DNA from 4 places in the Hymenobacter nivis genome. Region 2 is predicted to be linked to each of the others. Evidence: riboswitches for the same ligand, from Rfam matches in the RefSeq annotation. Region 2 holds a riboswitch; each other region holds the start of a gene.

Region 1 (6,939 bases), 1.1 Mb from region 2:
GATGAACACCACCGGCATGGGCAGGGCGGCCTGGGCCAGCGCCGCCTCAATATCCGGCAGCAGGGCCGTCACCAGTCTTTGCTGCGAACCCGACACGTGTGAGATGGCCGATACGTAGACCGCGTCCGGACCGACCGCCGCTTGCAGCTTTGCCACTACCTGCGGCATATTGCTCAGGCCCATGTACATCACCAGGGTGGTGCCCGTGCGCAGCATGTTGGCCAGCGCGTCGAGCTGCTCAAAATCGTAATTGGCCGTGTGCGCCGTGCACAGCAGCACCGCGTTGCTGTGGTTGCGCTCGGTAACCGGGATGTGCACCAGGCTGGCCGCCGCCAGGCCCGCCGTGAGCCCCGGCACTACCTCGTAGGGCACCTGCTGCGCCGTCAGATACCGGATTTCCTCCGCTGCCCGCCCGAAGATGAAGGGGTCGCCGGACTTCAGTCGAACCACGCGCTTGCCCTGCCGGGCATACGCCACCATTGCTTCGTTTATTTCCTGCTGCCGCTGCCGGGGGTCTACGTGGTCGCCGTATTTTTTGCCCGAATAAATGAGCGTGGCGTCAGGGGCACACAGGGCCATTACCTCCGCCGAAACGAGGTTGTCGTAGAGCACCACATCGGCCTGCCCCAACCGGCGCAGGGCCCGCACCGTGAGCAAGTCGGCGGCTCCGGGCCCGGCTCCGACAATGCTTACCAGGGGCGCAGAGGTATCGTTAGAGGATGTCACGCGCGGGTTGCTCAAAAATGGCTAACGGGTTGGGAAATAGAAACTGGTAATTCAGCCGGGCTTTTAGTTTCTCGGAGCTTACTACTTTGTGGGGTTGCGGCTGGACGGGTCCCATATCGGGCAGCGTAAAGTCCCGGGCTCGGGCCGCCGCGGCGTAGTAAGCCCGCCGCGTGGGATGAGCGTCGGCACTGGCATTAAATACCTCCCCCCAGGCCTGCTGGCGTACGATTTCGTGGATGATGCGCACGCAGTCGTCGCGGTGAATCACATTCATGGGCGTATCGATGGCCCGGCGGCGGCGCTCGATGGCCGCCGCACTATCCGGCAGCCGGTCGTAGCCGATTAACCCGCCAAACCGCAGCACCGTGGTGCGGAACGCCGGTTCCCGCTGGAGTAGCTGTTCGAGTTGATACACCACCATGCCGCCCGGCTTAGTCGGTGCCGGCGCAATATCCTCGGTAGCAAGTTGCTCATTATCACCGTAAACTGAAGTGGAGCTGATGTACAGTACCTGCCGCACCCCGCTGGCCCGCGCCCGCTCGATGAGTCGCTCGAATTGCGCCAGCTGCTCGTCCTTGGGTTTGCCCGGTTGGGGCGGCACCGTAATAAGGAGCGTCGGCGCGTGCCAGAAAGGGCTGTCAGACAAGGCGTTTCCTGCTGCCAGCTCGATGGCAAAAGCGTTCAACCCCAACCGGCTCACTTCCGATACGCCAGCGGCACTGGTGCGGGAAACGCACATCTCATAACCATGCACTTGCAGGTACTGGGCCAGGGGAAGGCCCAGCCAGCCGCCGCCCAGCACGCTGATGGGCTGATGGGCTGATTGGGAAAGCAAGGGAAGGGGGGAAATAGAAGACATAAGTGCGCGCCGTGTCGCTGGTCAACCCTGATACAAAACCGATTCCGCCAGTAGCTCCCCGGCCAGTAGATGGTCCGCTACCAACGCCGCTGCCTTGTCGGCCGTGAGGTGCTGGTACCAAGTGCCCTCGGGATGAATGAAGACCACCGGGCCGTGCAGGCACTGGTCAGTGCACTGGGTCCGGACCGTGTGCAGCTGGCCCTTGGCCCCTGCCTGCACAATGGCCGCCCGAATGTGCGTGGTCGTATCCGCCGCCCCTTTTTTCAGGCAAGAGTCGCCATTGCAGATAAAGGCAATGCGCTGAACGGTGGAAAGGTCTTTTGCCATGAGCAGTAGCAACTAAGCCAGCCCGATTAGGAAGCTGGCCCGCCACCGGGCAAAAGGAACGAGCAACCAGCAGTCTCTGCGGTACTAAACTGGTAACCCACAGCTTTTCTCCCGAAAGCAAGGTGGAGGTAATGCTGACTGGCAGGTCTTCTGGCTCGTTCAACAACTGAGGCCTTCCCATAGCCGGCGCTACAGTGACATCTATTCTCAGGTGCGGGGCTGAACTTACAGCAGCGGGAACTGCTCCGGATTTACACCGGATTCCCTTTTAAGGGCATTCGCAAGCGAATGCACACCAATCAACGGCGCAAAGGTAGGGTTGCCCCGACCATTTAGCCGTATTTGCCCTCCTTCCCCCAGACTAACCGCACTATGTGCATCGGGGTAAATTTGCGGCTCACGTCATTGGTTTGATGTCACTACCCACCTGCTTAGCCGACGTACCGGGCTTTCGTCGGCAGAATAAAAACTTTGGCGGTGGTCTATTGGAGAGTGAAGCAGTAAATTAGGGCATGGTTTATACGCAACATTTGTGTGCCCGCTACGGCAGCGAACACATCCGCCGCAACGGCACGCAGGGCGGCCAGCCCAAATACCAGTGCAAAGCGTGCGGGTACCAAGCGCGGTTTGTGCCGGCGGCGCTCGCCAAAGCGGCGCAGTACGCCCAGGTCGAAGCCTTGCTCACCGAACGGAATTCCCAGCGTAGCATCGTGCGCGCCACCGGCGTGGCGCGGATGACCATCGCCAGGCTAATATAGGACTTACGCAAACGCGAGCGAAGGCTGGCGTAATTCATGTCGCATATACTCATCCAAAAAGCCTTGTTTGAGCTGATAGACGGTTTGTTTGGTTTGGTAGGCGGCTTGTTTAAGGCAGGTCCAAGCGCGCACGGCCAGGGCAATATGATTGCGCTGACTGCGGGCCAGCCGGCACTGGCAGGCCTGCACGCCGGTGAGTTGCTTGAGTTCGCGGTGAAACTGCTCAATCGTCCAGCGGACGCTGCTTTCGTGTTCGGCAGCGGCCGTGTGCAAGGGCTCAACCTCGTTGGTGAGGAGGTAGTCCGTCCGGTGGGTGGACACCAGTACGCGGAAGAGTTTCAGTTTGCAATCTTTGGGCATGCCCTTCACTTTCAGGATTTTGCCAGCTTCTACTTCGGCGGCCGACCAGCACAGGCAGGCCACGGGCTGGTAGGGCTGCTGGCCGCCGGAATCATCGACGAGCCGGTTGCTTTTCAGCGGGCAGTAAAATGTTTTGCCTTCGTCCAGCAGCCACTTGAACAGGGCCGTGGTGGCGTACCAGCTATCCATGAGCACCGTGCGGTATGGGATACTGCGCGGGGCCAATTGCCCGAGCATGTCGGCCACATGGTCGAGCTTGGTCTTGCCGTCGGTGTCGGGGGCGAAAAGGCGGTAGTCAATGAGCCAGAACTGGTCGGTTTCGGGGTTGACGTACACACACGTCACCAGGCCGATGCCGGCAATCACGCCGTGGGCGTTGCCGCTGTACTGGCGGCGTACGAGTTCGATGCGCCGGCTGTGGTGCTTGTCGAGCACCGTGTCGTCAAACAGGACGTAGCCCCGCGCGCTGAGCATCACCTGTGGGCGTACTTGCTGCCAGAGCTGGCGGGGGGTGAAACGCCGGGTTTTGAGAAAATAGCGCACGTTGTCGTGCGAGAGGCCCTCCAGATGCTCGGCCAGATACGTCCCCGTGTAGTTGACCTGGCTGCTCACCAAAAACTGCCCGTACAGTTGTGCCGTCACTTTCATGGCTTTTCCTTTCAAGTTACACTTTTTGCGTAAGTCCTATGTAATTGATAATTATAACCTCACTCTTCAATAGACCACTACCAAAACTTTCGCCATAAATTACTAAACATACTTGTTATCAGCATCATAGCCGTGATGAGTGGGGCCGATGATTTTGAGGAAATCGCCTAGTTTGGCCAGTAGAAAGAGGCCGTCTTCCGGCGCTACCGCTGCCTGGACAACGGCATTCCGTCCGACGATACCTTTCGACGGGTCTTTCAAGGCTTGGACGCGGCAGTTGCTACCAGCCGACCAAATCGGTCAGGTCTGCATCGATGGCAAAACACTGCGCGGCGCCGGCCCGCGGGCCTTGCACCTGGTCCCGACCGTGGCGCAACTGGCTAGGTGTATAGTCCCAGGGGATGGGAAAGGGGACTTTTGTCGTAGCTTTCAGGCAACTCTATGGGAAAAGTACCACACGGCTGCGCCACCACAACGCCGGCAACTCGGCGCCTTATCCAGCAAAGTACAGAAGGCGTACAAACGCTAGCCAAGCGCCTGGGCTTGACCCAGGGCACCGTGCGCAAGTGGCGGCGGCGTACCAGTACGGAAGAGGCTGTGCGCGGCCCCAAACCGGCCTCCACCGTGCTCACTCCCGTGGAAGAGGCGGCTATCGTGCTCTTCCGCCAGCACACGCTGCTGCCACTCGATGACTGCCTCTATGCCTTGCAGGAGACGCTTCCGCACCTGAGCCGCTCGGCCCTGCACCGCTGCTTCCAACGCCACGGCATCAGCCGCTTACCCCCGGCCGACGAGCCGGCAGCTGGGGCGGGTAAGGCGCTGTTTAAGGCCTACGAGCTGGGCTACCTGCACGTGGATTTTGCCGAAGTCCAGACGGAAGAAGGCAAGCAGTATTTGTTTGTGGCCATTGACCGCACCAGCAAGCTGGCCTTCGCTGAGTTACAGCCACAGGCCACGCAGGCCATCGCCACGGACTTTTTGCGCCGGGTCTTGCCGCAGATTCCCTACAAGGTGCATAAGCTATTGACAGACAACGGTATTCAATTCTGAAACTTGCCGCATCATACGAAAGTTGGTCGCCATCCGTTCGGCCAGCTCTGCGACGAGTGGGGCATCGAGCAGCGCTTTACCAAGCCCGCTCACCCCTGGACCAATGGGCAGGTGGAGCGGATGAACCGGACGGTGAAGGAAGCCACGATTAAGCAGTTTCACTACGAGACGAGCGCGCAGTTGGCCAGTCACTTACAAGCCTTTTTGCTGGCTTACAACTACGCCAAGCGGCTCAAGCGCTTGAAGGGCCTGACCCCGCACGAATTTATCTGTGCGGAATGGCGAAAAAATCCTACTATCTTTCATCGCGACCCAACCAAAAAACCCCTTCCCCATACACCGGGACCATACACCTAGGGCTTGAGCCTGGCCCAGGTAGCCACGGCGGGCAAAGGACAGAAACGGGCCCGCCAGCCCCGATGTGCCGACCCTGCTCTACGTGCGCGGCTGCCTCGTCAGTTTCGATGCGCTCAGGTGTCAGCCGGTCATTGCGGCCCAAATCAGCCACCAAGGCGGCGATCACCGGCTGGCCCTCCAGGGCAATCAGGCTACACTGTTGGCCGCAGCCGAACGCGCCCTGGCCCAGGTGTCCGCCCGGCAGACGCTCGAATCCTGGAGTCTGGCCTCCCACAACACCCCGCTCTGCACGCACGTCGGCGTGCAAACCGACTTACGCTGGGTCGATGAGCAAAGCCGCTGGCCGGGGCTGGCCGCCCTGGACCGGGTCGAAACCACCCGCTATTCCGCAGACGAACCGCCCCAGCCGCAGGCTGTGCGCTATTACCCGAGCAGCCGCGCCACCCTTAAGCCCGCCCAGGCCACAGCCGCCATACGCTACCACTGGGCCATCGAAAACAAGTTCCACTGGCACCTGGATGTTACGCTAGGCGGTCGTGTGTTGAGTATGTAGAGAGGGCATATCTTTTGGGATGGTTTTAGAACCCGTTCTCTGCCCGTCCTGTCAGCAACCGGATGCCGTCTATCGGCACGGCAAAGCCACCGATGGCACCCAGCGCTACCGCTGCACGGCCTGCCGCCGCACCTTTCAACTACGCTACCGCCATAAAGTGCATGCGGTGGGCGTGCGGGCTAAAATCATGGACATGGCCCGGAATGGCAGCGGGATACGGGATACAGCCAGGGTGTTGGGCATCCGTCCTCAAACCGGGATGGGCGAGCTAAAAAAAAGATTGAAGCCGGAAGGCACTGCCCCCCGTGCCATCCCACTTACGCGCCGGAGCCGGGAGCTAACTTGGGGCAGTATGCCGACGAGAGGTGGTCGGTTGTACGCGACAAAAAGCAGCAGCGCTGGCTCTGGTGGGTAGAAGATGCGGCGAGAGGGCAAGTCGTGGCGTTTGTGTTTGGGCGGCGTACCCACGCCACGTTTCGGCGGTTATTGGCCGTGCTGGCAGCGGCCGGCTGGGCCGTGGAAACCTGGTTTACCGATGCCTGGGGGCCTTGCCTGTTTGCCCGCCGAGCAGCGCCAAACAGGCAAGGCCCCCAGGCAACGGCTGGAACGCAAGCACTTGCCCTTGCGCACCCGTCTCAAACGACTGACGCGCCGGAAGAATTGCTTCTCTAAAAAACAATTCTTTCACGACGGCCTGATTACCTTATTCATCTTCCATTTCTTCTTTTAATAGGACTTACGCACTTTGAGGTAATTTAGGCAAAAACGTACGCTTATGCTCACTCAAACCACTTACATCGAGTACCTGCTCAGTACGCCTACGAACTACACCTGTACGCATCTGACGGCCCATTTGCCCGACGTGAGCCACGACCAGGTGAATCGGTTTTTGCGTACGAGCAAGCTACCGGTCAACTAGTTGCGCGAGCTGGTTCTGCCCTTGCTCCGCGACTCCCCCGCGGCCTTTTTGCTCGTGGACGACAGCGTGCAAGACAAGCGTTATGGCCGCTTCATCGCCGTGGCCAAGCGCCAGTACGCGGGCAACGCGCACGGCATGGTCACGGGCATCGGGCTGGTCAACCTCGTGCACAGCAGCGGCGAGGCCGGTGATTTTCTGCCCCTGGACTACTGCGTATACGCGCCCGATGCCGACGGACAGACGAAAAACGACCATTTCCTAGCCATATTTGACCAGGTAGTGGCCGAAGACAAGCTGCTGGCCCGCACGATTTTATTCGATTCCTGGTACGCGGGCAGCACGAATTTGAAGCGCATCCACCGCGCGGGTTGGACATTTTTCA
Region 2 (6,939 bases):
GCACGAGGGTGAGGGCGGGAGCGTCGGGCATGGGGGCAAAGGTACGGGGCCCCGGGTTGGGGCTCCTTTACAACCCAAAGGGCCCAACCATAGTACACCCTTCTACTACCTGCTTTGCTTTCAACTTCATTTTCTATCCCATGCCCGTCGACCCGAACAACCGCCCCATCCGCGTCATCAACGACGACACTACCGACGAGGAAATGCGCGCCGGCCACCACATTCCCAACGCCGACCCACCCAAGAACGAGGCGGCCCGCGGCGGCTTTGGCAACCGCGACGGCAAGCAGGGCTTCGGCTCCGACACGGCCGGCGGCGCAACGGCCCTGGGCGTGAACGAGGACGCTGATGCGATGACGCCCCCCGCCGACAACATGCGCTCGGACGACGAGGGCCGCGATGCCCGCGCTGACCAAGACTTGCCGGCCCTCGAAACCTACGACGACGACCCCGACCTGGTGGCCGTGCACAACCCCGGCGGCCCCGTGGACGAGCTCGACGCCGACGACCGCCGCAAGGGGCCCGACGAAATGGAAAACCCCAAGTCGCGCGTAGGCATGGGCGAGATGGAGCCTAAGCCCCTCAAGCCCATCACCGGCACCGATACCAACGCCGAGCTGACCGACTTCAACGCCACCGACACGGCCATCGACCAGTAGCCAAGCTGGGGGCCCTACCCAGTAGTTCTTTTTCCCACCTAACCCATTTATACCATGCCTACCCACCACGATAACCGGAAGGACCGCGACAACTCCGACGAGCACAACCTCGAAGGCAAACCAAAAGCCGGCGTGCTACCGGTGGACGATTTTAGCGAAGCCAAGGAAGAGCAGCTGGAAAAAGATGCGCTGGACGCTGGCGTCACCCACCCCAACCGAGGCCACGACAAGCCCAGCATCGACAAGCCGGCCTACGATTAGTATTGCCTTTCCGAATATAGAAAGCGCCTCGCCTTACCCGGCGGGGCGCTTTTTTGTCATTCCGAGCGCAGCGAGGAAGCTGAATTAGGGCCCCCAGATTCCTCGCTACGCTCGGAATGACACGTTGTGCACGGGGTATCCGCCGCAGAACTACGCTACCCAATCAGCTCCGCCACAATCTTAGCCGATAATAAGCACAGCGGGATACCGCCGCCGGGGTGCACCGAGCCGCCGCAGAAGTACAGGCCGTCGAGCCGGCCCGAGAAGTTGGGGTGGCGTAGGAAGGCCGCCAGCGGGTTGTTGCTGGAGCTGCCGTACAGGGCCCCGCCGGACGATGACGTGTCGGCGGCAATGCCGGGCGGGGTCCAGATTTTTTCGGCTTTGATGAGCGGCTCGATGGCCACGCCCAGGGCCCCGGACAGCCGGGCCAGCACGAGGCGGCGCGTTTTATGGGTGAGAGCATCCCAGTCCTGACCTTCGTCGTGGGGCACGTTCACCATTACGAACCAGTTTTCGTGACCAGCCGGGGCGTCGGCGGGCGTTTTTTTGGACGTGACGTTGACGTACACCGTCACGTCGTCGGCCACGGTTTTATCCTCGAAAATGGCCTGGAATTCCTGCTGGTAATCGCTGGAAAAGAAGATGTTGTGCAAGTCCAACTCGGGAAATTCGCGAGCGATACCCCAGTAGAAAATCAGCGCCGAGGAGGAGCGCGGCTGGGCCAGCGTGCGCTCGGGCGCGGGCTGAGTGGGCAGTAGGCGGCGGTAGGTAGGCACCACGTCCATGTTGCTCACCACCAAGCCGAAGTCGTACACGTCGTGGGCCGTGCGCAGGCCCGTGATGTGTTTATCAGCCACCAAAATCTCCTCTACCGGCTCGTTGAACCGAAATTTCACTCCGAATTCTTCGGCTAGGCGGTACAGGCTTTCGGCAATGGCGTAGATGCCGCCCACGGGGTAGAACGCGCCAATGCCGTGCTCCAGGTGCGGAATCATGCTCAGCGTGGCGGGGGCCTGGTACGGGTCGGAGCCGTTGTAGGTGGCGTAGCGGTCGAAGAGCTGCACCAGGCGCGGGTCGGCAAAGGCCTTGGCGTGGCGCTGGTGCATGGTGCCGAGCAGGCCCAGCGCCGGCAGGGCCCCCACGGCCTTCAGGGTTTCGGGGCTGAAGTAGGTACCGGCCTTGTGCAGCGACTTGTGTAAAAACGTGCCCGCCGTGGCATCGTAGGCCTTGCCGCTGCGCGCCAGAAACTGCGTGACGGTGGCCGCCGGGGCCCCCAGCTTTTCCTCCACTTCGGCAGCAAACTTGTCCGCCTCGGCCCAGGCCGCTAGGCGCGTGCCGTCGGCGAAGAAGTAGTTGGTAATCGGGTCGAGCCGCTCGTAACGAAAATAATCGGTAGGCTCTCGGTGGGCCAGCCGGAAAATGTCATCCACCAGCTGCGGCAGCGTGAACAGCGAGGGCCCCGCATCGAAGCGGTAGCCGCCGGGCAGCTCAAACTGGTGCATTTTGCCGCCAAACGAGGGCCCCGCCTCGAACACCGTAACGGCGTGGCCAGCCACGGCCAGCCGCACGGCGGCGGCCAGCCCCGCCACTCCCGCCCCGATGACGGCCACGGGCGGCCGCATGGGCACTCGGTTTTTCTGTTGCGTATTCACTGCATTGCTAACCGCGATGCCCGGGGTAGAAGTTTGGGCCCCAGCGCTAAAAATGCTTCTTACCTTCGCGGCAGGTTACCGCTGCTTCGATTTTTCTAAATCAACCAGCGGCCGGTTTTTGGCCCTCGGGCCGGAATGAAAAGGGAATCGGGTGCAACTCCCGAACAGACGCGCTACTGTAAGTGCCACCCCGGCCGGGGCCCCTAGTTTTCCATTGGCAGGGCCCCCAGGCTGGCCGAGAAGGAAGGGCCCCGGCGGCGCAAAGTCAGGAGACCTGCCGGCCGCCATTTGATGCTTCCCTCGCGCTTTGGGGCTCCGCATCAGGTTTGGCACCGCCGGCAAGCCGGCTTCCGCACTACGGAAGCCGGGGCCGGTACGGCCACGCCTGGGCACGCGCACCACCGGGCAAGGAACGACGCACTCCACCGTTTTACCCTTACGCTCAGCTTTATGCAAGACCTTGCCGACCAGATTGCCCGCGCCGAGACGCGCATCTTCAAAGCCGTTTTCCCCGGCACCACCAACCACTACGATACGCTATTTGGCGGGGCTACCCTGCACATGATGGACGAGGTGGCCTTCATCACGGCCACCCGCTTCTCGCGCCTCAAAATGGTCACCGTATCGTCCGACCGGGTCGATTTTACGCACCCCATCCCCGGCGGCACGCTGGTCGAACTCATCGGCAATGTGGTGCGCGTGGGCACCACCAGCCTGCAAGTACGGGTCGAATTGTACGTCGAACAGATGTATTCAGAAGAGCGCCTGCTGGCCGTCACCGGCTCCTTCACCTTCGTAGCCCTGGACGACGCCCGCCGCCCCACGCCCATCCGGCCGGTGGCGGCAGCCATCTAAACAGTTGGGGCCCTCTCTCATTGCAGTGTGCGAAAAAAGAGGGTCCCAGCTATGTATTAAATGAACGGCGCAAGGCACCTAGTCCACGCTACTACTCCACGGCCAGCACCAGCCCTTTCAGGTACGCGCCCTCCGGGTGGAAGAGGCTCACGGGGTGGTCGGCAGGCTGGGTGAGGCGGTGCAGGATGCGGGCGGGGCGGCCGGCTTCGATGGCGGCGGCCAGCACAGCGCCTTCAAACAGCTCGGGGCTAACTACTTGCGAGCAGCTGAATGTAAAGAGCAGCCCACCCGGCGCCAGGTGCGCGATGCCCGCGGCGTTGAGGCGCTTGTAGCCCATGAGGGCAGCGTGCCGGGCCCCCATGTGCTTGGCGAAGGCGGGCGGGTCGAGTACGAGCAGGTCGTACGCGGCGGGGTGGTTTTTGAGGAAGCCGAGCACGTCGTCGGCGTAGGCGGCGTGGCGGTCGGCATGGGGGGCCAGGGCGGCGTTGCGCTCGGTGAGGGCAATGGCCTTCTTGCTGGAGTCGACGGAGTGCACCACCTCGGCCCCGGCGGCCAGGGCGTACACCGAGAAGCCGCCCGTGTAGCAGAACGTGTTCAGCACGCGGCGGCCGGCGGCGTAGCGGGCCAGCAGGGCCCGGTTGTCGCGCTGGTCGATGAAGAAACCAGTTTTCTGACCCGTCTCCCAGTCGATGGCAAACTGGTGGCCGTTCTCGGTCACGAGGTGCTCGGTGCCGGTGCTTTCGCCGAACAGGTAGCCATTCTGAGCGTCGGGTACGGCGTTGCCGGGCACGGTTTCGGCGCTTTTGTCGAAGATGGCGCGCAGCTTGTCGCCGAACACCACGCGCAGCGCGTCCGCTATTTCGGGGCGGGCGCGGTACATGCCCACGCTGTGGGCCTGCACCACGGCCACGTCGCCGTACACGTCAATGATGAGGCCGGGCAGGCCGTCGCCTTCGGCGTGCACCAGGCGGAACACGTTGGTACCGGCCGCGCCGGTCAGGGCCAGGCGCTGGCGCAATTGGTAGGCATTGCTGAGTTTGCGCACCCAAAAATCGGGCGTCGGCAACTCGGTTTCGGGTCCAAAATCGAGCATGCGCACGGCAATGGAGCCGCCGCCCGAGAAGTGGCCCATGCCCAGCAGCTCGCCGTCGGCGGCTTCCACGCGCACGGCGTCGCCCTCACCCGCGTCGCCCTTGAAGCGGGCAATGGCCCCCGAGAACACCCAGGGGTGGCGGCGGCGCAAGGAATGGTCTTTTCCGTTTTTGAGGACGATGGTGGCGGGCGAAGTCGAGTAGCTCATAGGCCCGCAAAGGTACGCCTCACCGAAACCAGCGCCGGTAGATGGGCTTGCGCCAAGCAAACTGCGCCCACATGGCCGGGTAAACTAGCACGTCCAGGGCCCTGAAAGCGGTGCGGTACTCCAGGTTGTCCACAATGATGCTGCCGCCCCGGGGCCCCGGCTCAATGAGGTGGCGGTGCCGCCAGTAGCGCAGCGGCGGGGGCAGGCGCCGGCCCTCGTCCACGAAGTAGTGGGTGCCGTCGGGCAGCACGCCGTCGTCGGTGATGAGCGACGTCCAGGACAGCTTTTTGATGCCGGTGTTCAGCTCGATTTCCACCACGTCGCCGGTGCGGCTGCCATCGTAGCGCACCAGCTTCAGCTTCGGAAACGGCGGGGCCAGCGCCAAAAACAGCTCGCGGGTAAACCCCGCCATTACGTGGGCGGGGTCCTGGCCCACAGCAGTACGAAGGATAACGCGCATATCCAGGCTTACGCCGGGGCCCCGGTTTGGTTGGCGCCGCACCGGGCGCCCTACCGCCAGTCGGGTAGGTTGCCGTCGGCAAACAGCAGGGTGCGGTTACGGCCGTCGGGTTCGGTCACCCACACGTCGGGGGCCGAGCGGTTGTCGTTGGGTGTATTCACGAAGTATAGCCGAAAGCCATCGGGCGCGTAGTGCGGGTACAGATCGTTGGTGCCGAGCTTCTTACCCCCGCCACTACCGCTGGTGCTACTGCCCGAAACGTCCACCGCCGCCGAACCGTCGAGGCGCTGCAAGTAAATGCGCGCGTCGAGCTGCCGGCCACCGGCATCGTCGAAGCCGGCCGCGTCGTGGGTGTAGGCCACCGTGCGCCCATCGATGCTGAAGGCGGGCGAATCGACGCGGCCGGGCAGGTTGCCTACCAGCGTCACCAGGCCACTGCCGTCGGTATTCCCGAGCAGAATTTCCGAGTCGAACACGTTAGGCCCCACGGTTTGCACCGCAATGCGGCCGCCGCCTTGGGCCGTCCAGTCGCACTCGCGGAAGTGGCGGCCGGCGGGGGCCGTAGCAATTTGCACCAGGCCCGTACCGTCGCGGTTCACGCGGTATAGCTGGTCGTAATGCGCATACAGCAGCTGGGCCCCGTCGGGCGACCAGCAGTAGCCCACGCCGGGGTTGTTGTAGCCCTCGGCCGCCAGCGTGGTAATGCGCCGCTTGTTGGAGCCGTCGCGGCTCATGGTGTACAGCTGGAACTGCCCTGTAGCGTTGGAGGCGTAGGCCACCAAATCGAGGTTGGGGCTGAGCCGGGGGGCCGTTTCCACGAAGGCCGAGCTGGTGAGCTGCACGAGGTTGGCCCCGGCTTCGTTCGCCGAATAGATGTCGGCGTTACCGTTCACGGTGCGCACAAACAGGAAGCGGTTGTCGGGCAGGGCCTTAGTTTGGAAGCTCCAGACAGGGCCCCGGGCGGCAACACCGGCGGGGTTGCGCACCGTCACCTGCCAGTAGTAGGTGGTATTGAAGCGCAGGCTCGGGGCCAGCACCGTAGTGTCGCGGGCGTTGCTCAGCAGGGTGCGCTGGTTAAGGTTGTTGCTCTCGTACAGCACCACATCGTACTTCAGCGAGTCGCTTTTGAGGGCCCCGGCGGCGGGACGCCAGCTTAGCTGCACGTCGGCGGGCTGCCCGGTGGCGCCCACTGTGGGCGTGGGCCGCGCGGCCACGCCGGGCGTGTTGGTGGTGGCGGTTTTGTTCAACAGCAGCACCACCGACTGAGGTTGGCCGTTGGTTATGGTGGCGCTGCCGGTAGTGGCATCGTAGGTGGCGCGGCGGGCGGCCACGCTCACGAGGCCCGTAGGTACGGAGGTAATGACGACTTGGCCCTTGGCGTCAGTCACGAACGAGCCAGTAGCGGGCGTGGTGCTCACGGCCACGTTGGCCAGCGGCTGGCTGGTGCTGCCGTCGAGCACGGTCACGGTGAGGGTGCCGAAGTAGGCGGGCTCCACTTGGGTGGGCTCGCAAGCGGCCAGCACCAGCAGGCAGAGCGAAAGCAGGAAGGCCCCGACTTGGGGGCCCCGCTCGAAGAACGATAAAATGCGCATAAAGCCGGGCAAGAACTTAACGCGCCGCGACTTGTACCGCCGAATCCTGGGCCACGATGTGCCCCGCCAGGTCCAGCACCCGCAGGTGGATGCGGTACGTGTCCTGAGCTGTGGCGTTCACCCGGGCCTCCGACAGCGACACCTCCTGCGCCGGGGCCAC
Region 3 (6,939 bases), 2.1 Mb from region 2:
GCCATCAACCAGCTCGAAATGTGGCAGGCCGCCACGTTCGACCTCACCACCATCGACCGGGAACTGGGCTACGCCGAGGGCATTGGGTTCAATACCATGCGCGTGTTTCTGCACAGCTTGGCGTATCAGGAAGACCCGGCGGGCTTCAAAAAGCGCGTCGACCAGTACCTGGGCCTGGCCGTCAAGCACCACATTCAGACGCTGTTTGTGTTTTTGGACGACTGCTGGAACAAGGAGGCCAAGCCCAGCCCCCAGCCGGCCCCCAAAACGGGCGTACATAATTCGGGCTGGGCACAGGGCCCCGGCGACCCGGCCTCGCGCGACTCGGCCACCTTCAGCAAGCTCCAACCGTATGTGACCGACGTACTCCGTACGTTTGCCCACGACAAGCGCGGCCTGCTCTGGGACTTATCGGACTTACGCACAGGGCGTAATTTGGGCTAAAAACGACCTTTTATGCTAACCCAAAGGACCTGCATTGATTTTTTGCTCAACACCCCGCGCAATTATATAGGGGCGCATTTGGCCGTCCACCTGCCAGAGATGAGCCACGATCAGGTATATCGCTTTTTGCGCAATAACACGTTTTCGGCGGGTCAGTTACGGGAGTTGGTACAGCCTTTGGTAGCCGACTCACCCGAAGCATTTCTGCTGGTGGATGATAGTGTGCAGGATAAGCGCTACAGTCGCTTCATTGAAGTAGCGCAGCGACAATATTCGGGCAATGTGCACGGGTTGGTCACGGGCATTGGGCTGGTTAATCTATTCCACAGCAGCGGCGAAAGCGGTGATTTTCTGTCGCTAGACTTCCGCATATACGCTCCTGCTCAGGACGGGCTGACGAAAAACGACCACTTCCAGGCCATGTTCAAACAAGTGGTGGAAGAGGGAAAAATTCAGGCCCGCACCCTGCTCTTTGATAGTTGGTATGCCAACAGCGAGAACCTGAAAGTGATTGAGCAAGCCGGTTGGACGTTTTTCACCACCCTGAAAAGCAATCGGTTAGTGAGTTTAGGGAAGGAAACGGGCTATCAGTCCCTGAACACGCTCGACCCGCCGGCGGGGGGCTGGAGCCGGGGCGTGGAAGTGCGCCTGCAACAAGTACCGTTTGGGGTCAAACTTTTCAAGCTGGTTACCATAGACGGCAGCATTGAATGGGTGATAACCAATTACTTGGCAGCTCATCTCAATCGGGAAATGGTTATTGAGGCGGTGCAGGTACGCTGGCAGGTGGAGGAGTTTCACCGGAGTTTCAAGCAATTAACGGGTTCCGAGAAATGCCAGTGCCGCAAGGCGCAGGCGCAGCGCAATCATTTGACTTGTTGCTATTTAGTCTGGGTAACGTTGCGGCAATACGCCCGCGCCATCGGCCGCACCATCTACCAGGCCGCCTGCCTACCCTGGGCTGAATGGCTGCGGCAGCAATTGCAGAATTCATCTATTCCTGTTCTTGTACTTGAGGCTGCGTAAGTTTTATTAAATATTGAAAAAGTGATTCTTATTTAGGAAAGAGGTCTAATGGTTATCTAGTTGTATGATTGAGCCTTTGTAATTGAGCGTAATAATAAAAATGCCCCTTTACGTCATCTCCGGGGGGCCCGGGGCCGGTAAAACTACGCTGCTGGGGGCCCTGCGAGCCGCTGGCTTCGCGGGGGCTGATGAAGTGTCGCGCCAGCTCATCCAGGAGCAGGTGGCGCTGGGTAGCGGCCGGGTGCCGTGGCTCGATTTGGCAGGCTTTGCCGAACTGGCGATGGCCCGCATGGTGGCCGACCACGCGGCGGCGTCGCGGCGCGGCGGCGTCACATTTTTTGACCGCGGGCTACCTGATGTCGTTGCCTACCTAGAGGTTGCGGGGCTACTCGTGCCGGCTGCGTGCTACGCCGCAGTGGCGGCGCACCCATACCAGCCGGTGGTGTTTTTGGCGCCGCCGTGGGCTGATATTTACGTGAACGACGCCGAGCGCTGGCAGACGTTTGCCGAGGCCACGGTGCTGCACGGGGCCCTGCGGCGCACCTACCAGCGGTTGGGTTTTGCGGTGCTGGAATTGCCTAAAACCACGGTGGCGGCGCGCGTGGCCTTCGTGCGGGCGGCGGCTGGACTGTAGCCAAATTTGGGGCTCCAGCGCACGGCGGCCAATAATTCAGCCTACCTTTGCACCAACAAATGGTAATCGTTTCCGCGGTGCGGAACGATTTTAAAAGGGAAGCCGGTGTAATTCCGGGACAGTCTCCGCTGCTGTAACCCCCTCACCAACCGACCGATACACGGCGCCACTGTCCTCTTGGGGATGGGAAGGCCATCGGCCGGCGGGGGAAGTCAGAAGACCTGCCGCTTGCTCCATACAGTCACAGCTTTCGGCAGAAAGGCTCGTTGTACCATGCCCAACCCCCCGCTTCCCGCTGGCTGTGCCGGCGGCAAACCCCCTTTTTTTGCTGTTTGGCGCACCCTCACGCTATCGGCTCTGCTGCTGGTGGGGCCCCGGCCCGGCGTTGGCCAAACGACAATTTCCCCGGCGGCTACCCCTCGGGCAGCGGTCGCCGGGGCGCCGCGTGGGCGCACTGCGGTGCAGTACGCCAAGGGCTTCACCATCAGCTACGTAGCGGGCGGCAAGCTGGTCACCATCCTGAGCCCGTTCGAGCAGAAAACCACGGCTACACGCTACCTGCTGGTGCCCCGCGGGGCGGGGCGGCCAGCGGGCTACGCCGATGCCCACGTCATCGAAACGCCGCTGCGGAGCCTTGTGGCCCTATCGTCGATGCACGTAGCGCTGGCCGATTTCCTGGGGGCCGCCGACCTGGTAGTGGGCTTGGGTAGCTTCAAGTACGCCTCGGCCGCGCCGGTGCGGCAGCGCATCGCCGCCGGCAAGATTTACGAGGTAGGCCAGGGCAAAGAGCTTAACAACGAAGAGCTTATTGCCCATCACCCCGACCTGGTGATGGCCACCGGCTGGCCCGGCGAAAGCCTGGCGCGCTTCCAGACGCTGGAAGCCGCTGGCGTGCCCGTCATGATTAACTCCGAGTGGGTGGAAACCACGCCCCTGGCCCGCGCCGAGTGGGTAAAAGTGCTGGCCGCGCTGCTCAACAAGGAAGATTTGGTGAACCGGAAATTTGACCAGGTGGCCCGCTCCTACCACCGCTTGGCGGCCCTAGGCCACTACGCCGCCCAGCGGCCTAAAGTGGTTGTTGGCCTGCCGTTTAAGGACGTGTGGTACGTGCCCGATACCGACAGCTACCTCACGCAGTTCCTGCGCGACGCGGGCTGCACCTACGCCTGGGACCAGGCCCGGGCCCCCAGCGGCAGCCTGGCGCTGTCGTTCGAAACCGTGGCTCCCGTGGCCCTCACCGCCGACTACTGGCTGCAAACCGGCACCGCCGCCACCAAGGCCGATATCCTGGCCCAGGATGCGCGCTACGCCGCCTTCGCGCCCTTCCAAACCGGCCGCGTGTACAACAACAACCGCCGCACCAACGCCCAGGGCTCCAACGACTATTGGGAATCGGGGGCGGTGCGGCCCGACCTCGTGCTGTCGGATTTGATCAAGATTTTGCACCCCGAGCTGCTGCCCTCGTGGCAGCTCTACTATTACCAGTGGCTGAAATGAGCACGGCCCAACTGGCGGCCGCGCCGCCGTCGCTGGTCGCGGCCGGGCGGCGGCGCACGGCTTGGCTGCTGGCCCTGGCGGGGCTGGTGGCCCTGGGCTTCGTGCTCGACATTGCCCTGGGCCCCGTGCGCATCCCGCTGGCGGCGGTGGTGAAGATTCTGCTGGGCCAGGCGGCCGACAACCCGGCCTGGGCGTTCATCGTGAGGGAGATTCGCCTGCCCAAGGCCCTGACGGCGCTGGCCGTGGGCAGTGGCCTGGCTGTGAGCGGCTTGCAGATGCAAACGCTGTTTCGTAACCCGCTGGCGGGGCCCTCAGTACTGGGCCTCACGGCGGGGGCGGGGCTGGGCGTGGCCGCCGTAATGCTGGCCGGGGGCAGCGGCGCAGCGGGCGGCTTCGCCATCCGGGCGCTGGGCGTGGGCGGCAGTTGGGGCTTGGTGCTGGCCGCCACCGCCGGCGCCGCCCTGGTGATGGCCCTGGTGATGGCCCTCTCGGCCCGGGTGCGCGACAACGTGGTGCTACTTATTGTGGGCCTGATGGTTAGCAGCGTCACCGGGGCCATTGTCGGCCTATGGCAATACTTCAGTGCCCCCGAGCAGATTCAGGAATATTTGCTTTGGACGTTCGGCTCGCTGGGCGGCGTGGTGGGGCCCCACCTGGTGGTGCTGGCGGCCGTAGTGACAGTGGGGCTGGGGCTGGCTTTTGCCTCGGCCAAGCCGCTGAATGCCCTGCTGCTGGGCGAAAACTACGCCCGCAGCATGGGCCTGACCGTGGGCCGGGCGCGCACAAGTATCATCCTCAGTACCAGCTTGCTGGCGGGAGCCATCACGGCGTTTTGTGGGCCGATTGGCTTCGTGGGTATCGCCGTGCCGCACCTCACCCGGGGCTTGCTGCGCACCGCCGACCACCGCGTGCTGCTGCCCGGCGCCTGCCTGGTGGGGGCCGCCCTCACGCTGGGCTGCGACTGCCTGGCCCAGCTCCCCGGCAGCCAAACCGTCCTCCCGCTGAGCATCGTCACCTCGCTGCTGGGGGCCCCGGTGGTACTGTGGGTGGTGCTGCGCCGCAATAGCGTTCGCTCGTCGTTTTCCTGAAAAACTGGAAGTAAAAAATGGAGTTATCGAATCACCATTCGACTGTCATGCAAAGCGTAGCGAAGCATCTCTCCCGCGGCAGCAATTAATGGGTAGTCAGCGGGAGAAATACTTCGCTGCGCTCTGCATGACCGCCTTTTTTTATTGCAATTATCCTTTTGCTACTCATTGATTGCTAGTGCACTCCCCGCGCACTAGCAACCGACAACTACCAAACAATAACTAAATCCCTCATGCCCAACCCTGCGCCGCTGCTGACCGCCGAGGACCTGGCGGTGGGTTATATGAACAGAAAGACGCCCCACCCGGTGGCCGGGCCCCTGCGCCTGGCCCTGTGGCCCGGCGAGCTGGTCTGCCTGCTGGGGCCCAACGGCGCGGGCAAAAGCACGCTGCTGCGCACGCTGGCCGGCTTGCAGCCGCCGCTTGGCGGGCGGCTCGATCTGGGCGGGTGGCCGCTGGCGGCGATGGGGGCCCCCGAACGCGCCCGCCAGCTCAGCATCGTGCTCACCGACCGCGTGGACGCCGGCAACCTCGCCGTGCGCGAGCTGGTGCGCCTGGGTCGCCACCCGCACACCGGCTGGCTGGGCAGCCTCTCGGCCCACGACGAAGCCCGGGTGCAAGCTGCCTTGGAAGCCACTGGTACCGAAATCTTCGCCGACCGCCCGGTGGGTGAATTGAGCGACGGCGAGCGCCAGAAAGTGCTGCTGGCCCGCGCCCTCGCCCAGGACACGCCGGTGGTACTGCTCGACGAACCCACGGCCCACCTCGACCTGCCCAACCGTGTGGCTCTCATGCGCTTGCTGCACCAGCTGGCCCGCACCACGGGCAAGGCCATCCTGCTCTCGACCCACGAGCTGGACCTGGCCCTGCAAGCCGCCGACCGCGTGTGGCTGCTACCCGCCGATGGGCCCCTGCGCACCGGCACGCCCGAGGATTTGGTGCTGAGCGGGGCCTTTGCGGCGGCGTTTGCGCGGGAGGGGCTGGCCTTCGACGCGGGCACCGGCACCTTCGCTCTGCACGCGCCCACGGGGCCCCCGGTGCAGCTGGTAGGGGAGGGCGCCGCCGCTTTCTGGACGCGCCGGGCCCTGGAGCGCGAGGGCTTCGTGCCCACCACAGGGCCCGCCGCCCTGCGCGTGACGGCCCCCGCCGGCCCCGACCTGGGGCCCTGGTTGAGCCAAGTACCGGGCCAGGCCGCCCAGTCCCACGCCACCATCGGTGCGCTGCTGCGGACGATGCGTCAAGTTAATAGTAACCAATTGGTTGACTAATTAGCAAAGTGCCCGTCCTCATTTAAACAGATAATTAGAACAAATACTTAGTCGCTGGAAATCAGATAATTCATTCACAATGATCCCTTCCGCTTGCATATGAAAAAACGTTTTTTATCCCAACAAAGCCAGTCGCCGCGCCCCGAAATAAAGCTGCTGCTGGGCGCGGCCCTGTTGGCCGGCGCGGCGCCCGCCGCCTGGGCCCAGGTGGTGGCCCCGGGCGATACGTTGCAACGCCAAAGTCTCAACGAGGTAGTGGTGACGGCCAACCGCGCCGCCACGCCGCGCAACCAAGTACCCCAGCAAATCCAGGTCATCAGCCAGAAAGACATTCAGCAGACGCCGGCCGCGGAGTTTACCGACGTGCTGAAAAAGAACGCTTCGGTGGATATCGTGCAGTACCCCGGCCTGCTGGCGGGCGTGGGCATCCGCGGCTTCCGGCCTCAGACCGACGGCCTCAACCAGCGGGCCCTGCTGCTGGTGGACGGCCGCCCGGCCGGCACCAGCAACCTCGCCACCATCGACCTGGGCAGCGTGGAGCGCGTAGAGGTCCTCAAGGGCCCCGCCTCGGCCCTCTACGGCCCGCAGGCCATGGGCGGCGTAGTGAACGTGATTACGCGGCAGTCGCGCGGGGCCATCCGCACCTCGCTGTTTGCCGAATACGGTAGCTACCAAACGGTTAAATTTGGCGGGGCCACTGGCGGCAACCTCACTAAGCGGCTCGATTTTGATTTGTCGGCGGGCTTTTTCAACCGCGGGCAGGACTACAAGCTGGGCGGTAACGGTATTCTGCGCCGCGCCCTGGACGCCAGCAGCGCCACCCAAACCTTTGCCGACGGCACCACCAAAACCGTGGACGACGCCCGCGGCGATAATCAGCGCCGCGACTTCACCAAGCTGAAGTACTACGCCGGGGCCCTGCGCCTGGGCTACCAGCTGAGCGAAAAATGGCGCGTGGACGTGCGCGGTGAGCTGTTTAGGG
Region 4 (6,939 bases), 1.1 Mb from region 2:
CCAGCGGCCCGTCCGCCCTCAACTGCTCCCACGCCAAAAAGCTGAGTTGGTGGCCGTGCCGCCGGGCCGCGTCCTCGTATTCGGCAAAGGCGGGCGTGACAACGGTAGTGCGTTTTCCGGCCCAGGCCTGGGCGATTAGGTAGATGCTTTCGGTGGTGCCGCTGCTCATCAGCACCTGGCCGGGGGGCAGGCCGTGGTGGGCGGCTGCCCGGGCGGCAAGGCTTTCGGCCAGCACCTCGGGGTAGCGGTTCACGGTGCGCCATTGGCTGAACACGTAGTCCTTCAGGCCCGCCGGCTCGCCGCCGTACCAGACGTTGGTGCTGAAATCGGCCACGATGGCGTGGGGATGGCGGTAGGCGTCGTCGCCGTGTCCGTGGAGCATGGATAGTTGCGGGTAATCAGTTGCGCAGGGCCGCGTAAATCTGCGGCAGGTCCACGTTTTCGCGGATAAGGGCCGCCAGCCGGTCGTATTGCGCGTTTTTAAAGGCGGCGAAGTCAAGCGGCGCGCTCGCTTTTTGTTCGGTGTAGGGGGCCACTAAAAAATCGATAACCGCCGGATTGTCGAGAATGCCGTGCAGGTAGGTACCCCAGCAGCGTGGCCCGGCAAAGTAGCCGTCGGGGGTGCCGTCGTCGAGCGTGGCCACGGGCTGCGGAGGGCCCTCGGCAGTGGTTTGGCCCATGTGGATTTCGTAGCCCAGGCAGTCGGCGGCCGCGCTGCCCCGGAAGGCAAACCGCCGTTGCCGGGTGGTTTTTTCGCCTTGCAGCACCGTGCGCACGGGCAGCAGCCCCAGCCCGGCGGCGGCGGGCACCGGGCCTTCCACCCCGTTGGGGTCTTCCACCGAGCGGCCCAGCATCTGGTAGCCCCCGCAGATGCCCACCACGGTTTTGCCCGTGCGGTGGGCCCGCACGATGGCCGCCCCCAAGCCGCTGTTAGTGAGTGCTTTTAGGTCGGCGATGGTGTTTTTGCTGCCGGGCAGGATGATGATGTCAGCCTCGCCGATTTCGTCCGCCTCACGAGTAAAGAACAGGTCGACGCGGGCGTCGTGGCTCAGGGTGTCGAAGTCGGTGAAATTCGACAGCCGCCCCAGCAGCACCACGGCTACCCGTACCCGGCCGGCCGGCCCGGCCGCGCGGCGCTTGTAGGCCAGAGCCACGGAGTCTTCCTCCTCCACAAAAATATCGCGGAAGTAGGGCAGCACGCCCACTACCGGCACGCCGGTCAGGGCTTCGAGCTGCTGCCGGCCATCGGCAAACAGCCGCGCATCGCCCCGAAATTTATTAATGATAATGCCTTTTATGCAGGCTTTTTCCTCAGGTTCCAGCAGGGCCAGCGAGCCGTACACACTGCCAAATACCCCGCCCCGGTCGATGTCGGCAATGAGGTAGGTGGCGGCTCCGGCGTGGCGGGCCATGCGCAGGTTGGTGATATCGCGGCGCTTCAGGTTTAGCTCCGAGATGCTGCCCGCGCCCTCCAGCACCACCGGCGAATGGCGCGCCGCCAGCCGGTCGAAAGCTTGGGTGGCGGCGGCAAACAGTTCCTGCCGGTCGTTTTCGCGGAAGTATTCGTAGGCCGACTGCGTGCCGATGGGCCGGCCGTTGAGCACCACCTGCGAGGCCTGGTCGGAGGTCGGCTTGAGGAGCACTGGGTTCATGTCGACGTGGCACGGGATGCCGGCGGCCTCGGCCTGCACCGCCTGGGCCCGGCCAATTTCGAGCCCCTCGGGGGTTACGTAGCTGTTCAGGCTCATATTTTGCGCCTTAAACGGCGCGGGGCTGTGTCCGTCCTGTCGAAAAATGCGGCAAAAACCCGCCGTAATGACGCTCTTGCCCACATCCGACGCGGTGCCGACAAACATAATGGGACGAAGCATGGGGAAGGTATAGAGTAGGAAGGGCGGGTAAAAGGACCAAGTATTACCCTTGGCCCGGGGCAGTCGCCGCTGGCCAATAGTTCTCAAACACCAGCTCGGGAAGGCTCATCCGGCTCGCCCAGCCCGCGGTTTCGAGCATGGGGCGGGGGTAAAACTCTGCCACGTGGCCCAGGCAGAGGATGGCCACGGGCTGCGCCCCGTCCGGCATCTGCAAGGCCAAACGAACTTGTTCGGGGTCAAAAATCGACACCCACCCCATGCCGAGGCCTTCGGCGCGGGCGGCTAGCCACAGGTTTTGGATGGCGCATGACACCGAGGCGAGGTCCATTTCGGGTAGCGTGCGCCGGCCGAAAATGTGCGCCTCCCGCCCTGCCATGAGGGCGGCCACCAGCACTTCGCCGCACTCGCGGAGGCCTTCTACTTTCAACTGCAAAAACGCGCTGGCCCGCTCTCCCAAGGCTTCGGCGGTACGCAGCCGCTCTTGCTCCACGAGCTGGTGCAAGGCGCCCCGCAGGGCCGGGTCGGTGATGCGCAGGAAGCGCCAGGGCTGCATGAATCCTACGCTCGGGGCCTGGTGGGCGGCTTGCAGTAGGCGGTGCAGCACCTCGGGGGCAACGGGGTCGGGCAGAAAATGGCGGATGTCGCGGCGCTCGGCTATCGCCCGGTACACGGCTTCAATCTCGGCGGGGCTGAACTGGTTCAAGCAGGTAAGGGATTGGCAAAGTGAAGAAGCAGCGCGGAGGCCAAGGTAATAGCCACAACCCGCATCTCGTCTGCTACCAAGGTTATCAACTGATTTTTAAACGTATAGCCCAGTGTGCCGATGCGTAGCGCATACGTGCCCGGCTTGAGTTCACCGAGCCGAAACTGCCCCAGCGCATCGGTGCTGGCGCCGCGGGGCTGGCCCACCAGCCCTGCGCTCACGCCCACCAACGGCCAACCCGAGAGCGAGTCGGCTACGGTGCCCCGCAGGGCCACCGTACCTTGGGCCGCCGCCGGGTGCACAACAACTAGACCAATCGCGTACAGGCTCCAAAATACTGATTTTGAGCTAAATAATGGGGTAAGGTGCTGCCCGGCGCGGCGCGGGTCCGGGGTGAGCAAACGGCTCCGCCAAGCGGCCTTACGCCAACAACAACTATGGTAGACTATTCCCCCGGCACAGCCGGGGAGGAGCGAGGGGTTGGGCATGGTACGACGTGCCTTTCTGCCGAAGGCCGGGACTGTATGAAGCAAACGGCAGGTCTTCTGACTTCCCCCACTAACCGACGACCTTCCCATCCGGAACCGGACAGTGGTATTGTATATCGGGCAGCTTTGGAGGGGGTTACAGCAGCGGAGACTGTCCCGGAATTACACCGGATTCCCTTTTAAAGTCGCCCCGCACCGCGGAAGCGACTACCAATTGTTGGGACGAAGGTAGGGGATGAAGTCGTTTTGTGAGCGGGGCAGGGCTCGACACAACATTATCCCAGCCCCTGCGCGCTTTCTACCAGCGTATAAATTCCAATCCCAATTGAAAAAGCCCCCACCGCATAGTTGAGCCACTTGAGCGAGGGCTGCCACTGGCTTGAGAAACGTGCCGTCGAAAAGGCAAACAGGCACCCGTAAGTTGTCATGGAAATTAGAATACCGGCACTTTGGAGCACGATAATCCACACGGCGGCCGTGGTGTTGCGGGCCGCCAGGGTGAGGGCAATGGTGCAGGCCCCCCCGGTGCCGGCCAGCCCATGCACCATCCCCACCCAGAATGAGCGGCTAAGCCCCGCGGGCGCTGGTGGGGTTATTAGCACGGGTAAAGGTTTTACTTGGCGGAAGTTGCGCCGAATAGCCAGTACTCCCAGCCATATCATAAGTGGCCCGATAGCCAGCTCCACCTGTGCCGCGATGTGGAGCGAAAGCGTTGACTTCAGCAGCAAAATGAGGCTGGCAAACACCACGAGCGTTAGCGAGTGCCCCAATGCCCAGTGCGACGAGCGCCAAATGACGCGCCACAATCGTCCCGTACCCTTTTTTTGCTCGGTGGCCAGCACCGCCACGGCGGCCATGTGGTCGGGCTCGAAGGAGTGCTGTACCCCTAGCAAAATGGAGTCAAGGAATAACGGATTTAACATTGACGCAGAAGAAGATATCTTTTTAAAGTGCTAATTCAGACTGAGCGGTAAATCCCGAGGGTAGCCCGCTCGTTTGATGGACTGGCTGGCGAAGATTGGGCAAACTTACCGGGGGACTGATTGTAGCAACTCTGGTAGGCGAATACCTTGCGCCAGTTAAACACCCTGTCGCCGCCACTAGTTACTAAAACCTGCTGAGATAAAATCTGCTTATCCAACAAATTGCCTTCGCTAAACACACCATTTATTCTCATACAACCATGCGCGAAATCAAACGCCAGCGCGTAGTCCGCACCGATGGGAAAGCCATCAACCTGGTGCAGCGCCGGGGCCACCTTTCCTACTGCTATAACGCCTGCTGCTGCGGGCGCGTGGACAGGGGCTACGCTGCCGTGCCCGTGGAATTGTACAAAAGCGAGTGGCTGCGTCGCAAGCTACGCAACACCGTGCACATGACCAAGGGTGGCTGCCTGGGCCCCTGCACGCTGGCCAACGTGGTGACGCTGCTCTTCGATGGCCGTTCGACGTGGTTTCACTCCATCAACAGCGACTGGCAGATACTGGCTATTTTCGATTACATCGACAGCCTGGTGGCCACCGATGGCTATCTGGCCCCGCCCGCCGAGCTGGCCGAGTACGTGTTTCAGTTCTACAGCTGGACCGGAGCCGAAACGGCCGTCGCGGCCGGGGCGGCTCCGCCCATCGCGGCCGAGGGTATTGTTTTCCTCACCCACGCCGAAACCGACCTGCTCACCCTGCACCGCAGCGTGCAGGGGCTACCCGCCGATTTCCCCAAAACGGTGGGAATTAATTTGCTGGCCATTAAAAATGAAACCCACATGGCCCAGCTGCTCGACCGTGAGCTAGCCGCCGCGCGGGTCATTGTGCTGCGCGTGCTGGGGCGGCCGAGCAGCATTCCCGGCTTTCAGGAGTTGGTGCGGCGGGCGCAGGCACAGGGCCAGCACCTGCTGGTAATCAGTGGCGCGGGCGACTTAAACCCCGAACTGGCGGCCGTGTCCACGGTGTCGCCGGGTGTGCTGCACGAGGCCCTGGCCTACCTGCAGGCCGGCGGCCACGCCAACCTCACCGCTCTGCTGCATTACCTGGCCGACCACCTGCTGCTCACCGGCTTCGGCTACGAGCCCCCGGCCACGCTGCCCGAGCACGGTCTCTACCATCCCGACTTGCCCGAAAACGGCAACCTCGCCGACTGGCTGCGCCTGCGTGACCCGGCCCGGCCCACGGCGGGCGTGCTGTTCTACCGCGCCCACTGGGTGAGCGGGAATCTGGCCTTCGTGGATGCGCTGGTGCACGAGCTGGAAGCTCAGGGTGTCAATGCCTTGCCCGTCTTCACGGCCTCGCTCAAAGCGGTGGATGAGGCCACGGGCGCGCCGTGGGCGTTCGGCTTTTTCAGGGACGAAAACGGCCCGTTGATTGACGTGTTAATCAATACCGTTTCCTTTGCCATGAGCGAAGTGAACCCTGACGGACCCACCAGTGCAGGATGGTCGGTGGAGGCCTTGCAACGGCTTGACGTAGTGGTTTTGCAGGCAATTACCAGCGGTATGGCGCGGGGCCCCTGGGAGTCTTCGAGCCGGGGCCTAAACCCGCTCGATACGGCCATGAACGTGGCCTTGCCCGAGTTCGACGGCCGCCTCATCACGGTACCGATTTCTTTCAAGGAGAAAAACCGCGAAGCCACCGGCTACGTGCCCGTGCCCGACCGCATGGCGCGGGTGGCGGGCCTGGCCCGGCGCTTCGCCAGCTTGCGCCATTTACCCAATTCACAGAAGCGCATCGCCTTCATTTTTACCAATTCGAACAGCAAAGCCTCCCAAATTGGCAACGCCGTGGGGCTCGACGCGCCGGCCTCGCTGCTGACGCTGCTGCATGCCATGCAGGCGGAGGGCTACCAGCTGAGCGACCTGCCGCCGACCGGTACCGCCCTCATCCACGAGCTGGTAGACCGTTGCGCCTACGACCAGACCTACCTTACGCCCGAGCAGCTGGGCCGCGCCCCGGGGCAGGTGTCGTTTGCGCAGTACGCCGCGTGGTTTGCCGAGTTGCCGGAAGCTCTGCAGGCCAAAATGACCAAGCAGTGGGGCCCGCCGCCCGGCGAAACCTACGTCCACGACGGCCACATTGCCCTCGCCGGTCTGCCGCTGGGCAACGCCCTGGTGGTACTTCAGCCGCCTCGGGGCTACGGCATGGACCCCGACGCCATTTACCACCAGCCCGACTTGCCGCCGACGCACCATTACTACGCATTGTACCGCTGGCTGCGCGACGGCTGGGGGGCCGATGCCATTGTGCACGTGGGCAAGCACGGTACCCTGGAGTGGCTGCCGGGCAAGGGCATTGGCTTGTCGGAGAACTGCTTTCCGGATGCATTTCTGGGCGATTTGCCGCTGTTCTACCCCTTCATTATCAATGACCCCGGCGAGGGCTCGCAGGCCAAGCGCCGTGCTCACGCCACCATCATCGACCACCTTACGCCGCCCATGACCACGGCCGACAGCTACGGCGAGCTGGCCCAGCTCACGCAGCTGGTCGATGAATACTACCAGGTTGAGGCCCTCGACCCGGCCAAGCTGCCGCTGCTGCAACGCCAAATCTGGGACCTGGTGAAGCAAACCAACCTCGACCAGGACCTGGCCGTGCTGCTGCGCCGCGACCACGGCGACCACGTGCACGACTGGGACGACGACATGACCCCCGAAGGCGTGCCCGTGAGCCTGGCCGAAATGGACGGCAAGGACGTCGCCCACCTCATCGAAGACATCGACGGCTACCTCTGCGAGCTGGGCGCGGCCCAAATCCGCAACGGTCTCCACATCTTGGGCCAAGCCCCGGAAGATGAGGCGCTGGTCGATATGCTGCAAGCCCTCACGCGCCTGCCCAACCTCGGCGTGCCGGGCTTGCAGGCCGGGCTGGCGGCGCTATTTGGCTTTGAC

Evidence for each region. A riboswitch is a leader RNA that binds a small molecule or an ion and turns the genes downstream of it on or off. The one in region 2 is predicted to bind cobalamin.
Region 1: it holds a riboswitch for cobalamin, as region 2 does, so the genes downstream of both, DDQ68_RS09630 ((2Fe-2S) ferredoxin domain-containing protein) here and DDQ68_RS14490 (acyl-CoA thioesterase) in region 2, are expected to answer to the same signal.
Region 3: it holds a riboswitch for cobalamin, as region 2 does, so the genes downstream of both, DDQ68_RS01400 (ABC transporter substrate-binding protein) here and DDQ68_RS14490 (acyl-CoA thioesterase) in region 2, are expected to answer to the same signal.
Region 4: it holds a riboswitch for cobalamin, as region 2 does, so the genes downstream of both, DDQ68_RS22780 (carboxypeptidase regulatory-like domain-containing protein) here and DDQ68_RS14490 (acyl-CoA thioesterase) in region 2, are expected to answer to the same signal.

Annotation. Positions count from the first base shown of each region.
Region 1 is NZ_CP029145.1:2,172,740-2,179,678, reverse strand. It holds gene cobA (uroporphyrinogen-III C-methyltransferase) at 1-726, opposite strand, end outside; gene DDQ68_RS09635 (NAD-dependent epimerase/dehydratase family protein) at 713-1,561, opposite strand; gene DDQ68_RS09630 ((2Fe-2S) ferredoxin domain-containing protein) at 1,607-1,912, opposite strand; cobalamin riboswitch at 2,036-2,227, opposite strand; gene DDQ68_RS09625 (transposase-like zinc-binding domain-containing protein) at 2,425-2,670, shown strand; gene DDQ68_RS09620 (IS701 family transposase) at 2,674-3,678, opposite strand; gene DDQ68_RS22775 (hypothetical protein) at 3,781-3,939, opposite strand; partial or broken gene DDQ68_RS09615 (IS481 family transposase) at 4,120-5,085, shown strand; gene DDQ68_RS09610 (ISAs1 family transposase) at 5,150-5,638, shown strand; gene DDQ68_RS24745 (IS1 family transposase) at 5,658-6,053, shown strand; partial or broken gene DDQ68_RS24740 (hypothetical protein) at 6,053-6,124, shown strand; gene DDQ68_RS24735 (IS1 family transposase) at 6,174-6,368, shown strand; partial or broken gene DDQ68_RS24965 (IS701 family transposase) at 6,414-6,939, shown strand, end outside.
Region 2 is NZ_CP029145.1:3,268,218-3,275,156, forward strand. It holds gene rsmI (16S rRNA (cytidine(1402)-2'-O)-methyltransferase) at 1-31, opposite strand, end outside; gene DDQ68_RS14475 (hypothetical protein) at 141-659, shown strand; gene DDQ68_RS14480 (hypothetical protein) at 714-920, shown strand; gene crtD (1-hydroxycarotenoid 3,4-desaturase CrtD) at 1,076-2,542, opposite strand; cobalamin riboswitch at 2,668-2,868, shown strand; gene DDQ68_RS14490 (acyl-CoA thioesterase) at 3,023-3,427, shown strand; gene DDQ68_RS14495 (class I SAM-dependent rRNA methyltransferase) at 3,519-4,727, opposite strand; gene DDQ68_RS14500 (SRPBCC family protein) at 4,747-5,187, opposite strand; gene DDQ68_RS14505 (PD40 domain-containing protein) at 5,238-6,779, opposite strand; gene csgH (curli-like amyloid fiber formation chaperone CsgH) at 6,796-6,939, opposite strand, start outside.
Region 3 is NZ_CP029145.1:343,085-350,023, forward strand. It holds gene DDQ68_RS01385 (hypothetical protein) at 1-444, shown strand, start outside; gene DDQ68_RS01390 (IS701 family transposase) at 457-1,470, shown strand; gene DDQ68_RS01395 (AAA family ATPase) at 1,571-2,104, shown strand; cobalamin riboswitch at 2,148-2,347, shown strand; gene DDQ68_RS01400 (ABC transporter substrate-binding protein) at 2,564-3,601, shown strand; gene DDQ68_RS01405 (iron chelate uptake ABC transporter family permease subunit) at 3,598-4,689, shown strand; gene DDQ68_RS01410 (ABC transporter ATP-binding protein) at 4,923-5,957, shown strand; gene DDQ68_RS01415 (TonB-dependent receptor) at 6,057-6,939, shown strand, end outside.
Region 4 is NZ_CP029145.1:2,192,327-2,199,265, reverse strand. It holds gene DDQ68_RS09715 (aminotransferase class I/II-fold pyridoxal phosphate-dependent enzyme) at 1-382, opposite strand, end outside; gene DDQ68_RS09710 (cobyric acid synthase) at 399-1,871, opposite strand; gene bluB (5,6-dimethylbenzimidazole synthase) at 1,915-2,574, opposite strand; gene DDQ68_RS22780 (carboxypeptidase regulatory-like domain-containing protein) at 2,571-2,876, opposite strand; cobalamin riboswitch at 3,093-3,292, opposite strand; gene DDQ68_RS09695 (hypothetical protein) at 3,338-3,985, opposite strand; gene cobN (cobaltochelatase subunit CobN) at 4,246-6,939, shown strand, end outside.